3 regions of the Teichococcus aerofrigidensis genome follow, and region 2 is predicted to be linked to each of the others. Evidence: riboswitches for the same ligand, from Rfam matches in the RefSeq annotation. Region 2 holds a riboswitch; each other region holds the start of a gene.
The links. Region 2 has a riboswitch for cobalamin ahead of metE (5-methyltetrahydropteroyltriglutamate--homocysteine S-methyltransferase). Riboswitches for the same ligand answer to the same signal wherever they lie in the genome.
Positions count from the first base shown of each region.

Region 1: linked by a shared signal. The riboswitch ahead of ACVMLK_RS12685 (ABC transporter substrate-binding protein) and the one ahead of metE (5-methyltetrahydropteroyltriglutamate--homocysteine S-methyltransferase) in region 2 are both predicted to bind cobalamin.
Region 3: linked by a shared signal. The riboswitch ahead of ACVMLK_RS13580 (DUF1636 family protein) and the one ahead of metE (5-methyltetrahydropteroyltriglutamate--homocysteine S-methyltransferase) in region 2 are both predicted to bind cobalamin.

Region 1 is NZ_JBSXMU010000054.1:18,919-23,480, reverse strand. It holds gene ACVMLK_RS12690 (M10 family metallopeptidase) at 1-1,881, opposite strand, end outside; cobalamin riboswitch at 2,021-2,228, shown strand; gene ACVMLK_RS12685 (ABC transporter substrate-binding protein) at 2,373-3,419, shown strand; gene ACVMLK_RS12680 (FecCD family ABC transporter permease) at 3,425-4,480, shown strand; gene ACVMLK_RS12675 (ABC transporter ATP-binding protein) at 4,491-4,562, shown strand, end outside.
Region 2 is NZ_JBSXMU010000023.1:2,043-6,604, forward strand. It holds gene ACVMLK_RS07500 (MFS transporter) at 1-544, shown strand, start outside; partial or broken gene metE (5-methyltetrahydropteroyltriglutamate--homocysteine S-methyltransferase) at 599-2,959, opposite strand; cobalamin riboswitch at 3,064-3,328, opposite strand; gene ACVMLK_RS07510 (ABC transporter ATP-binding protein) at 3,426-4,562, shown strand, end outside.
Region 3 is NZ_JBSXMU010000063.1:12-4,573, reverse strand. It holds gene ACVMLK_RS13590 (ABC transporter permease) at 1-401, opposite strand, end outside; gene proV (glycine betaine/L-proline ABC transporter ATP-binding protein ProV) at 417-1,625, opposite strand; cobalamin riboswitch at 2,216-2,443, shown strand; gene ACVMLK_RS13580 (DUF1636 family protein) at 2,578-2,979, shown strand; gene cobW (cobalamin biosynthesis protein CobW) at 2,976-4,007, shown strand; partial or broken gene ACVMLK_RS13570 (cobaltochelatase subunit CobN) at 4,101-4,562, shown strand, end outside.

The sequences.
Region 1 (4,562 bases), on a different contig from region 2:
GGCCGCGTAATGCGCCCCCGGATCGGCCCCGGCGCGCCCGACATCCGGATTGGCCAGCAGGTAGTACTCGGCATCGAAGCCGTCCCGCACCGTGGCGCCGATGGCCGGCGTGGCGGCGCGGCCCTCGGCCTGGCCATGCGCCAGCCAGTGCGCCAGCGGGTCGATGCCGGCGGCGGCGACATCGGCGTTGCGGGCGAGGTAGGTGCCGGTGTCGAAGTCCGCCCGCGCGTCCAGCCCGGCCTGCCAGCCGAGCGCGCGCCAGTGCGCCAGCGGGTCGCCGACGCCGGGATGGGCGGAGAGATAGGCGGCGGTGCTGAAGCCGGCCGAGGGGTCGCGCCCCTCCTGCCAGCCATGCGTGGCGTAGTGCGAGGCGGCGCCGATGCCGGCCCGGTAGACATCGGCGTAGTGGCGGGCATACCAGACCGGGTCCAGCAGCGCGTCGCCGTCGAGGCGGATGCTGCCGTCGGTGAAGCGCAGCTCCTCCAGCGCCAGGGCGGTGTCGGTCTCCACCGTGCCGCGCCGGCCGCCCGAGACCGCGCTGATCGCCACCGTCCAGCCGCCCGGAATGGCCGAGACGGCCGCCTCGCGCGCCCCGCCGGGCAGGAAGGCGGCATCGAAGACGCCGATGTCGAAGCCGGCGCCGCCATCCAGCAGATCGTTCCCGGCGCCGCCCTCGAGGATGTCGTCGCCCGCCTCCCCGAACAGCCTGTCGGCGCCGGCGAGGCCGAGCAGATGGTCGTCGCCGGCGCCGCCGCGCAGGGTATTGGCGGCCTGGTTGCCGGAGATCCGGTCGTTGCCGGCGCCGCCGATGGCGTTCTCGATCAGCGAGCGCGTGTCGCCCTCGTGCAGCAGCGCGTTGTAGACCGTGCCGCTGGCGCGGATGCCGTGCTCCTGGTCGAGCCAGGCCCGCTGCGCCTCGGAGGTGATGGAGGCGCCGCCCGGGGCGAGGTCCACCACCACGCCGCCGGCATAGCCGGAGAGATCGTAGGTGTCGTTGCCGCCGCCGTCCCAGACGGTCATGAAGACGCGATTCGCCCCCGGCCGGCCCTGCGCCGCGCCGTCGATCGACATCTCGCCGGTCGCGGGGTTCCAGCTGTAGCGCGTGTCGCCGTCCCGCAGGCCGTAATCGGCGCCGTAGAGCGTCTGCAGCGCGGCGATGTCGAGCATCATGTAGGTCTGCGGCAGGTCCCACGGCCCGGCGGTGAGCTGGCCGAGCGTGCCGCCGGAATGGCTGCGGTAGCTCATCACCGTGAATTCGCTGTTGTCCCAGGCGGTCTCCATCGCCTGTCCGGTGATGCCGGTGGCCTCGTGCGGATGCTTGAGGCCGAGCGCGTGGCCCAGCTCGTGCAGCAGGGATTCGTAGGCGTAATCGCCGAGCGCCGGGTGGCGGTAGTCGTAGCGGTCGCCGAACCAGACATCCCCCGCCTTGTCGCTGCTGCCCGGGGAATAGGCCCAGGCGGTGGGGGGCTGCGAGGACTGGGCGAAGCGGATCTCGGCCTGGCTGGCGGCCGCCTCGCTGACCTGCAGCAGGGTGAAGCCGGTGACCGGGAAGGCGTGCAGCAGCGCGGTCTCGCCCGAGGCGGTGCCGAGCAGCGCGGCGCGCGCCACGGCCTGCTGCGCCGAGGAGACCGGCAGGAAGCCGGTGAGCGCCTCGCTGGAGCCGCCGCCATAGGCGCCGGCGGATTGCGGGAATCCGAAGCGCACCGGGCCGCCCCAGGCGGGGCCGGAGATCAGGGCATCCACCGCCGTGTTGCCGGAGGCGGTGGCCATCCGCACCGGGGCCTCCTGGGCCTTCAGCGTGCCGGCGAGGGCCGTGGTGGCGGTGTCGTCCGCCGGCGGGGCGGCGAGGCAGGCCAGGAGGCTGCCGCATTTCTCACACATGGACCGCCGTCACTCCTGGCAGAATCTTACAATACGGGCGGGAAGCTAGGGCCGGGCACGCTCCGGTTGCAAGCTGGGCCGCGGCATGGGCGCTCCGCGGCGGCGGCCGGGCTTTTGTCTTGCCAGCCCGGCGGCCTTCCATTACCGGTGCCGCGTCGGTGTCCGAGAGGACCTAACAGGGAACCCGCCATGGCCGCGCGCCATGAAACGGGACTGCCCCCGCAACTGTAGGCGGCGAGCCGGATCCCGGCAGGCCACTGGGATGCCTCCGCAGGGAGGCCGCCCGGGAAGGCGGGATCAGGCACTGACCCGCCAGTCAGGAGACCTGCCGGCACGTGTGACCACCAGCCGGGCGGGGTTGTCCGGGCAGGGATGCCGATGAACGTGCTGCAACGCGACCTCCAGCGCGGCCCGCGCCCGCGTGCCGCCTCTCCGGAATGCCCCGCCTGGCCATCGCGCCGCCGGCGCCATCCTGACCGGAGATCTGCGTCATGAGGTTTGCGTCCCTCCAGGCCGTGGCGGCGGGCCTCGGCCTGCACCTGCTGCTGCCCCTCGCCCCCGCTTTGGCCCAGCCGGCCGCCGCGCCCGCGTCGCAGGCCACCGCCTATCCGCTGACGGTGGAGAATTGCGGCGAGCGGCTGACCTTCGCCGGCCCGCCGGACCGCGCCGTCACCATCGGACAGTCCGCCACCGAGATCCTCTACGCGCTGGGCGCGGGCGGGCGCATGGCCGGCACCGCGCTCTGGTTCAACAACGTGCTGCCCGAGTTCCGGGCGCAGAATGACAAGGTGCCGCGCCTCGACAACAACGCGCCGAGCTTCGAATCGGTGATCGCCAAGCGGCCCGGACTGGTGGCGACGCAGTTCGAGTGGATGATCGGGCCGCAGGGCGTGGTCGGCACCCGGCCGCAGTTCCACGAGCTCGGCATCCCGACCTACATCATGCCCGCCGATTGCGAGGGCAAGAACAACCTGGTCGGCGCCGACGGCACCCGCACCGCCGCCTTCTCGACCGAGAGCCTCTACAAGGGCATCGGCCAGCTCGCCGCGATCTTCGACCGGCGCGGCGCGGGCGAGGCGCTCGTCGCCGACCTCCGCGCGCGCGAGGCGCGGGCGGTGGAGCGGGCGCGGGGTCTCGGGCTGAAGGATGCCTCGGCCGCCTTCTGGTTCTCCAGCGCCGATCTCGACCTCGACCCCTACATGGCCGGGCAAAAGGGCATCCCCGGCTACATGATGCGCACCCTCGGCCTGCGGAACGTGGTGCAGTCGGACGAGGAGTGGCCGACGGTCGGCTGGGAGACCATCGCGCGGGCCAATCCCTCGGTGCTGGTCATCGCGCGCATGGACCGGCGCCGCTTCCCGGCCGATGACTACGAGAAGAAGCTGGAGTTCCTCCGCAGCGATCCGGTGACGAGCCAGATGGAGGCGGTGCGGCGCGGCCGCATCGTCATCCTCGACGCGCATGCCATGCAGGCCACCATCCGGCTGATCGGCGGGCTGGAGACGCTGACCGAGGCGATGGCGAAGCTGGAGAAGTGAGCTTCGTGGCGGCGCCGCCCGCGCTGTGGCCGCGGCTCGGCCGGGCCGCGCTGGTCAGCCTCGGCATCGCGCTGGTGCTGGCGCTGGCGCTGCTCGCCGGCATCTGCATCGGCGAGACGGCGATCCCGCCCGCGACGGTGCTGAGGACGCTGGCCAACAAGTCGTTCGGCGCCGCCTACGAGATCGACCGGATCGACCAGGGCATTGTCTGGAACTACCGGCTGACGCGCGCCATCCTCGCCGCCTGCTGCGGCGCCGGCCTCGCCGTCTCGGGCGTGGTGCTGCAGGCGCTGCTGCGCAACGCCCTGGCCGATCCCTACCTGCTCGGCATCTCCGCCGGCGCCTCGACCGGCGCGGTGCTGGTGACGGTGGTGGGCATCGGCGCCGGCGCGGTCTCGCTCTCGGCCGGGGCGCTGGCCGGGGCGCTCACTGCCTTCCTGCTGGTGGCGGTGCTGGCGCGGGCGGCCGGCGGGGGGGCGGGGCCGCGCGGCGCCGGGCAGATCGTGCTGGCCGGCATCGCCGGCTCGCAGCTGTTCAACGCGCTGACCGCCTTCCTGATCACCCGCTCGGCCAGCGCCGAGCAGGCGCGGGGCATCATGTTCTGGCTGCTCGGCAATCTCAGCGGCGTGCGCTGGGACGACACGGCGCGCGCCGTGCCGGTGGCGCTGGCCGTGACGCTGGTCTGCCTCTGGCACGCCCGCGCGCTCGATGCCTTCACCTTCGGCGCCGATTCCGCCGCCAGCCTCGGCGTGCCGGTGCGGCGCGTGCAGGCCACGCTGATCCTCTGCGCCGCCACGGCCACCGCCGTGATGGTCAGCATCGTCGGCGCCATCGGCTTCGTCGGCCTGGTGATCCCGCATGCGGCGCGCTTCCTGGTGGGCGTGCGGCACGGGCGGCTGCTGCCGGCGGCGGCGCTCATCGGAGCGGTCTTCCTGATCGCCGCCGACGTGCTCTCGCGCACCCTGGTGCCGGGGCAGGTGCTGCCGATCGGTGTCATCACCGCCCTCGTCGGCGCGCCGGTCTTCGCGCTGATCCTGATCCGCGCGCGGCCCGCCCGATGAGGCCCCCCCGGTGAGCGCGCCCGTCCTGGAGGCGGAGGACCTCGCCTGGGCCCCGCGTGGCGGCGAGATCCTGCGCGGCGTC
Region 2 (4,562 bases):
GATGACGCCCACGCTGCTACAGAAGCTGCACGGCCTCACCCCGGCCGAGACGCTGCGCGGCAATCTGGCGGCGACCTTCACGCTGAGCGTCTCGGCCATCCTCTGCGGCTGGCTGCTGGACCGCTTCGGCAGCATCCGGGTAGGCATCGCCGGCGGGCTGGCGCTGCTGGCCACCACCTACGCGCTCTACATCGGCGCCGGTCTGCGGCCCGATCTGCTGGTGCCGCTCTACGCCCTGGCCGGCGTGGCGATCGGCGGCATCACCGTGGTGCCCTTCGTGATGATCCACGCCTTCCCGCCGCCGATCCGCTTCACCGGCGTCTCCTTCGCCTACAACGTGGCCTATGCGATCTTCGGCGGGCTGACGCCGCTGCTGGTCTCCGGCCTGGTGGCGATCGACCCTCTGGGCCCGGCGCATTACGTCGCCGCCGTGGCGCTGGTCGGCATCGTCACCCTGCTGGTGAACGGCCGCCCCGCGGCCTCCGCCCTGCCGGCCGCCACGCCAGCCCCCCTGCCGGGCGAGGCCCGGACCGCCGCCCGCTGATCCCTCCCTGGACGGGGCCATGGCGGCCCCGCCCCCTCTCCGGCGCGCGCCCGCTCAGGCTGTGCCGGTCCCGCTTCCCCCCGCCTCGGCGCGGAGCGTGCGCGCGGCGGCGACCATGTGCTCCAGCGCGGGGCGCACCTCCTCCCAGCGGCGGGTCTTCAGCCCGCAATCCGAGTTGACCCAGATCTGCCAGTCGGCCAGCCGCCTCCGCGCCAGCCGAAGCAGTTCCGCCATCTCCGCCGCCTCCGGCACGCGCGGGCTGTGGATGTCCCAGATGCCGGGGCCGATCTCGGCCGGCCAGGCCGCCTCCTCGCCCCCGCCCGGACGGGGCGCGAAGGCATCGAGCAGCTCCATCCGGCTGCGTGTCGTCTCGATCGAGATGGCATCGGCATCCATCGCCGCGATGGCGGGCAGGATGTCGTTGAACTCGGAGTAGCACATGTGGGTGGGGATGGCGGTGTCGTCCCGCACCCCGGCCGTGGCCAGGCGGAAGCTCTCCACCGCCCAGTCCAGATAGGCCTGCTAGGCCGCGCGGCGCAGCGGCAGCCCCTCGCGGAAGGCCGGCTCGTCGACCTGGATCACGGCGATGCCGGCCGCCTCCAGCTCCGTCACCTCGTCCCGCAGCGCCAGGGCGATCTGGCGGCAGACCTCGGCGCGCGGGATGTCGTCGCGCACGAAGGACCATTGCAGCATGGTCACCGGCCCGGTCAGCATGCCCTTGACCGGCCGCGCGCTGCGCGACTGCGCGTAGGCCGCCCAGCGCACCGTCATGGACCCCGGCCGCGCCACGTCGCCCCAGATGATCGGCGGCGCGACGCAGCGGCTGCCGTAGGACTGCACCCAGCCATGCCGGGTGAAGGCGTAGCCGTCGAGCTGCTCGCCGAAGTACTTCACCATGTCGTTGCGCTCGAACTCGCCATGCACCAGCACGTCGAGCCCGACCTCCTCCTGCCAGCGCAGGGCCTCGTCGATCCAGGCCTCGACCCGCCGCTCGTAGCCCTCCGCGTCCAGCGTGCCGCGCGCCAGGGCGGCGCGGGCCTGCCGCACCTCGGGCGTCTGCGGGAAGGAGCCGATGGTGGTGGTGGGAAAGTCGGGCAGGCCGAGCCGTGCCCGCTGTGCCGCGCGGCGGGCCGGGAAGGCGCCGGCGCGCCGGGCCATCTCCGGCGTCACGGCGGCGAGGCGCGCCCGCACCTCGGGCCGGTGCGCGGCGGCGCTCTCCGCCCGCCCCTGCCGCGCCCGGTCGCTGGCGGCCAGGGCCTGGGCGATGGCGGCCTCGCCCTCGTCCAGGCCGCGTGCCAGGGCGGCCACCTCCTCCAGCTTCTGGGTGGCGAAGGCGAGCCAGGACCGTACCGCCGGGTCGAGCCCCCGCTGGCCCTCCCCGCCCTCCTGCGCCAGATCGACCGGGACATGCAGCAGGCTGCAGGAGGGGGCGACGATCAGCCGCCGTGTCCCCCGCCGCTCCGCCACCCGCCGCAGGGTGCCCAGCGCCGCGCGCAGGTCGCAACGCCAGACATTGCGGCCGTCCACCAGACCGAGCGACAGCCAGCGCTCCGGGGGGAGCAGATCGAGCGCCGGCTCCAGGTCGGCCGCGCCGCGAACCAGGTCGAGATGCAGCCCGGCCACCGGCAGGCTGGCGGCGGTGGCCAGATTGTCGGCCATCGGGCCGAAATAGCTGGTCAGCAGCAGGTCGGGCGTGGCGCCCTCCGCCAGGGCGGCATAGGCGCGGCGGAAGGCCTCGCGCGCCGCCTCGGGGAGATCGAGCGCCAGGGCGGGCTCGTCCATCTGCACCCAGGCGCAGTTCGCTGCGGCCAGTTCGCCCAGGAGCCTGGCATAGAGCGGCAGCAGGCGGTCCAGCAGGCCGAGCGGGTCCGAGCCGTCCTCCGTCTTGCTGAGCAGCAGGAAGCTGACCGGGCCGAGCAGCACCGGGCGGGTGCGCAGCGGCAGGGCCTCGCGGAAGGCCGCCAGGGGGCGGTTCTCCGTCAGCTCGAAGCGCTGCCCGGCGGAGAGGCGCGGCACCAGGTAGTGGTAGTTGGTGTCGAACCACTTGGTCATCTCGAGCGCCGGCAGGCCGGCCGCGATGCCGGCGGACCGCTCGGCCGCGGTGCCACGCGCGCCGCGCGCCAGGGCGAAGGCGGTCGCGAGCGACACCGGCCCACCTCGCCAGCCATAGCCCTCGGGGATGGCGCCCAGCATGCCGGCAGTGTCGAGCACCTGGTCGTAGAGCGCGAAATCGTTGCTCGGGATGTGGCTGATGCCCTGGCCGGCCTGGAGCTGCCAGTGCCGCTGGCGCAGGCCCCGCGCGGCCTCCAGCAGACCGGCCTCGTCCAGTTCGCCCGCCCAGTGCGCCTCCAGCGCGGATTTCAGCTCGCGCCGGGCGCCGATGCGGGGGAAGCCCAGATTGGCGGCGACGGTCATGCGCCGCCCTCCGGCCGGGCGGTGGCGGTGGCCGGGCCGGAGGGGCCCCGTTGGAAGGTCGTCATGCTCTCGGTCCTGCCTCCGGTTCACCCCGCCCGGCGGCCTGGTCTGGTGCGACGCCGGCAGGTCTCCTGGCTCGCGGCGTTCCGGGGCATGGCGCCCAGGACACCGCCGGCCCGGCCTTCCCGCGCGCCCCGGAGGGTGGCGCAGTGGCCCGCCGCGGAGGCTTCCACGGCGAATGGGCCAGCGGCACGCCGCTGACAGTTGCGGGGGCAGCCGCCGACTGGCTCCCGGGCGCGATGGCCCGGCCGGAGCGCACGGCGTTCCCTTTTCACCCGCTCGCGCGGGACCGGCGACACATAAAGATATACTTATGTTAAATAGATCTGGCAAGCCGGCTCCAGTGGCCACCGGTCCGGACAGAAGCCCCTTTGCCGCCGCCCCCGAAGGCTCTAAGCGCGGCGGCATGGCCGCTGCCCTTCCGCCCCCCGAGACCACCCGCGCCCTGACCGCCCGCCTCTGGCGGCATTATGTCCGGCATCACAAGGGCGGCATCCTGCTCGCCCTGGTCTGCACCGGGGCGCTGGCGGGGCTGACCGCGCTCTATCCGCTGGTCATCCAGCAGGCCTTCGACCTGTTCACCGCCGGCGACGGGCGCATCGTCTGGCTGATCCCGCCGGCCATCATCCTGCTCACCGCCGCGAAGTCGCTGGCGCAGTACGGCCAGGCCATCTCGGTGCAGGCGGTGGTGCTGCGCGTCATCGAGCGCATCCAGAACGACCTGTTCCGCGCCCTGACCCGCACCGACCTCGCGCTGGTCGCGCATGACGCCCCGGCCCGCCATGCCGCCCGCTTCACCGCCGATGCCCAGGCGATCCGCGAGGCGCTGACCAAGGCGATCAACGCCCTGGCCGACGGGCTCACCGTCATCGGCCTCGCCGCCGCGATGGTCTGGCTGGACTGGCACATGAGCCTGATCCTGGCGGTCATCTATCCGGTGGCGGTGGTGCCGGTGATGAAGCTCGGCAAGCGCATCCGCCGGGCGTCGAGCGGCATGCAGGCGCGCGTCGGCGACACCGCCGCCCTGCTGACCGAGAGCTTCGCCGCCGCCCGCGTGGTCCGCACCTACGGACTGGAGGCGCAGGAGGAGCATCGCGCCGGCCGCGCCTTTGCCGATCTGCGCGAGGCGCTGCTCTCCATCGCCCGCACCCGCGCCAAGCTCGACCCGATCCTGGAGGCGCTCGGCGGCGTCGCGGTCGCCGGGGTGCTGGCCTTCGTCGGCTGGAAGGTCTCGACCGGGCGCGGCACGGTGGGCGAGTTCACCGGCTTCATCTCCGCGCTGCTGCTGGCGACGCGGCCGATGCGCTCGCTGGGCGCGCTGAACGCGGCCCTGCAGGAAGGCTTCGGCGGGCTGATCCGGGTGTTCTCGGTGATGGACCGGCGCCCCGCCATCACCACGCCGGACGGCGCGCCACCGCTGCCCGAGGGGCCGGGGCGGCTGGTGCTGGAGCATGTCGGCTTCCACTATCCGGGCGGCGACGCGGCCGCCCCGCAGGCGGCGCTGGAGGATCTCTCGCTCACCGCCGAGCCGGGGCAGACGGTG
Region 3 (4,562 bases), on a different contig from region 2:
ATGGTCTGCATCAGGTCGAGCGTCGGGCGCAGCAGCATCTGCCCGAGCCCGCTGCGCGCCATGGCGATGCCGAGGGGGACGCCCATGACGATGGCGATGACGGTCGCCGCCAGCACCAGGCCGAGCGTCTCCATCATCCGGTCCCACAGCCCCATGCCGGTGATCAGCAGCAGCGCCGCGACGGCGAAGACGGCGAACCTCCAGCCCACGCGCCACAGCGCCAGCAGCGCGATGATCGCGATCATCGCCGGGGCCGGCAGCAGATGCAGCCCGGACTGGATGCCGCCGGTGACGAAGCCGATGACGGCCGCGATGGCGTCCAGCGCGGGGGTGAAGTGGTCGAGCACATAGTTGACGACGGCATCGGCACCCTCGCCGATGCGCAGATCCATACCCTGCATGATCTCTCCTCCCCCTCAGTTGCCGGACCGGTCGAGCGTGCTGAGCAGCGCCGACTTGCTGATGGAGCCGAGGTAGCGGCGGCTCTCGTCCACCACCGGCACCGGGAAGGGGCTTTGCGCCACGCGGCCCATCACGTCGGACAGGGTCTCGGCGGCGGCGATGGGCTCCACCTCCGGCAGGAAGGCGCGGTGATAGGGGTCCGCCCCGCCGTCACGCGCCGCGCGGGCGAGGGATTCGGCGCTGACCATGCCGTGGTAGCGCTTGTCCCGCCCGACGATGATGGCGACGTCGCGGTCGTGCCGGCGCATCCGCTCCAGCGCCGCATGCACCGCCATGCCGCGCCGGTCGATCAGCGTCACCTGCGTCTCGCGCGCGATGTCGCCGGCGCGGAAGACCTGCGACACATCCACGTTGCGGAAGAAGGAGCGGACATAGTCGTTGGCCGGGTTGGTCACGATCTCGTCCGGCGTGCCGACCTGCACGACATTGCCGTGCTGCATGATGGCGATGCGGTCGCCGATGCGCATGGCCTCGTCGAGATCGTGGCTGACGAAGATGATGGTGCGGCTCTGCTCGGACTGCAGACGCAGCAGCTCGTCCTGCATCTCGGTGCGGATCAACGGATCGAGCGCCGAGAAGGCCTCGTCCATCAGCAGCACGCTGGGCTCGCTCGCCAGAGCGCGGGCGAGGCCGACGCGCTGCTTCATGCCGCCCGAGAGCTGGTCCGGCCGGCTCTCGGCATAGGCGGCGAGGCCGACGCCCTCCAGCGCCGCCATGGCCTTGCGCCGCCGCTCCGCCTCGCCAATGCCGGCCACCTCCAGCCCGAAGGCCGCGTTGTCGATCACCGTGCGGTTGGGCAGCAGGGCGAAGGACTGGAAGACCATGCTCATGTCGCGGCGGCGCAGCTCAATCAGCTCGCGCTTCGACATCTTCGTGATGTCCTGGCCGTCGATGAGGATCTCGCCGGCCGAGGGTTCGATCAGCCGGTTCAGCAGCCGCAGCAGGGTGGATTTGCCGGAGCCGGAGAGGCCCATGATGACGAAGATCTCGCCGGCATGGATGTCGAAGCTGGCGTCGTTGACGCCGAGGGTGCAGCCGGTCTCGGCCTTGATGGTGTCCTTGTCGCGGCCCTGCCGCACCATGCGGAGCGCGGCGTCGGAATCGTCGCCGAACACCTTGTAGACATGCCGGAGGGCGATCTTCACCGGGGCCTGCTCGGCCATCGGGTCGGTGGTGGCCCCGCCGGGCCGGTCGGCCGGGATCGCCGCCGGGGGTGACGGGGGGGTCTGCGCTGGATTGTCCATGTGTCTGCCTTGCGGTCTGCCCTCCGCCGGGCGGGGGCGGACACCTCCATGATCGGTTCCAAGGGGTGGCGGCCACGAGGGGCCAGGCCCGGCCAGTTTCAGCCGCGCCGCCCCGAAAATGACACAATTCTGTGCCGCCACATCTATTGGCGGGGAAACCTAATACAGCCTTGTCTCAGAGTCTACCGAAAATCGCATTTCCGGCCGCGCCGCCGAATGGATTACCGCGATAACGCCGCCCTGGTGATATAGACCCTTCGTGATTTCTTTCGAAATCTCCCTATTCAAGTAATTTACACTTTATCCCTATTACGTATTGCCCCGCTTGTTCCATTCCCGAAGTCATGGGAACTTCGCGGCCAAGCTGCGCCCGGAGGCGGGCCGGATCGAATTGTGTCTTTCGCCCGGGGCTGACCCGTTGTGGCGGCGGCGTCGCGGTTTCAGCCGGGGGGGGGGGGGGGGGGGGGGGGGGGGGGGGGCGGCCGCCCCCCCCCCCCCCCCCCCCCCGCCTAGGAGACGGCCAGATGGTCTCCCGCCATCGGCGGCTGCCGGGGCGGGGGTGAAAAGGGAATGCGGTGCGGGCTCCCCGGGGCCCCAGGCCGCGGCTGCCCCCGCAACTGTAGGCGGAGAGCGGCCCGCCGACATGCCACTGGCCGCGCCGCGAGGGGTGGCCGGGAAGGCCGGCGGGGCGCGCCCGATCCGTGAGCCAGGAGACCTGCCATCCCCATCGGATCGTGCCACCGGGCGGGGTGCCCCGGCGGGCGGCGATGTGTCCGGGGGTTCCGTCCTCCCGGCGCCTCGACCCGGTCGCCGCATGGCGCCGGGCGGTCGGCACTCCGTGACCGCCTCGCGACGGAGGACCGCCGTGCCGATGATCGAGCCGAACCGGGAGCCGCCCACGCTGCTGGTCTGCGTCACCTGCCGCGCCGACCGGCCGCTCGCCGAGGGTGAGACGCCGCCCGGCCGCCGGCTGCACGACGCCGTGGCGGCGGCGCTGGCCGCCCATCCCGCGCCGCCGGTCGCGCTGCGCCCCGTCACCTGCCTGGCCGTCTGCGAGCGCGGCTGCGCCGCCGCCATGACCGCGCCGGGCAAGTGGAGCTATCTGCTCGGCCATCTGGAGGCGGGGCAGGCCGCCGACCTGCTGGCCTATGGCGCCACCTACGCCGCCCATCCCAGCGGCGCCGTGCTGCCCTCCCGCCGCCCCGAATCGCTGCGCCGCGCCGTGCTCGGCCGGCTGCCCTCCCTCCTTCCCGCCCCGGAGTCCGCCGCATGAGCACGCTGGAGAAGACCCCCGCCACCATCGTCACCGGCTTCCTCGGCGCCGGGAAGACGACGCTGCTGCGCCAGGTGATGGCGCAGGCGGAGGGGCGGCGCATCGCCATCATCGTCAACGAGTTCGGCGCGCTCGGCATCGATGGGGAGACGCTGAAGAGCTGCGGCATCCCGGGCTGCGCCGAGGAGAACATCGTCGAGCTGGCCAATGGCTGCCTCTGCTGCACCGTGGCCGACGACTTCATCCCGACCATGCAGGCACTGCTCGACCGGCCGGAGCCGCCGGAGCACATCCTGATCGAGACCTCCGGCCTCGCCCTGCCGAAGCCGCTGATCAAGGCCTTCAACTGGCCCGGCATCCGCTCCCGCGTCACCGTCGATGGCGTGATCACCGTGGTCGACGGCCCCGCCGTGGCCGAGGGCCGCTTCGCCGACGACCCCGCGGCGGTCGCGGCGCAGCGCGCGGCCGACCCGTCGCTCGATCACGACAACCCGCTGGCCGAGGTCTACGAGGACCAGCTCGCCAGCGCCGACCTCGTGGTGCTGAACAAGGCCGACCTGCTGGATGCCGCCGTGCTGGAGCGGCTGACCGGCGAGATCGCCGCCGGCCTGCCGCGCGCCGTCAAGGTGGTGCCGGCCCGGGAGGGGGCGCTGGATGCGGCGCTGCTGCTCGGCCTCGGCGCCGCGGCCGAGGACGACCTCGCCGCCCGCCCCTCGCACCACGATGCCGAGGACGGCGCGCACGAGCATGACGACTTCGACAGCTTCGTCATCGTCCTGCCCGAGATCGCGGAGGCGGACGCGCTGGTGGCGCGCCTGCGGCGGGCGGCCGAGGCGCATGACGTGCTGCGGATGAAGGGCTTCGTGCGCCTGGCGGGCAAGCCGATGCGGCTGGTCGTGCAGGGCGTCGGCACCCGCTTCCGGCAGGAGTTCGACCGCCCCTGGCCGGACGACCGCGACGGCCATGTCGTCATCATCGGCCGCAGCGGGATGGACCAGGACGGCATCGCCCGGATCATCCTGGGCTGAGCACCCGCGGGGAGGCGGCCTTGGGGATGACCACCGGTCCGGCCCTCCCCAGATGCGGATGGATCGCCTGAACCTCGGGAGCGCCCCGGCACCGTGCATCTCCTCCCCCGCGAGACCCGATCCCTGGACGAGGCCGAGGCCGCCATCGACCTCGGCCAGAGCCCGGCCGAGCTGGTGCTGCTCTCCTTCACCGACAGCGACCTCGCCGCCGCCGCCGCGGCCTGGGACAGCCTGCCCGCCCCGCGCCCCTCGCTGCGGCTGGCCAGCCTGGCCCGGCTGCGCCACCCGCTCTCGGTCGATCTCTATGCCGAGAGCGTGCTGGAGCGGGCGCGCTGCATCGTCATCCGCCTGCTCGGCGGGCTGGACTACTGGCGCTACGGCGCCGAGGAGGTGGCGGCGCTCTGCCGCGCCCGCGGCATCCCGCTGGCCCTGCTGCCGGGGGATGGGCGGGCGGATGCGCGGCTCGACGCCCTCTCCACCCTGGCGGCGCCGCTGCGGACGCGGCTGGACGCGCTGCTGCGCGCCGGCGGCCCGGCCAACCATGCCGCCGCCCTG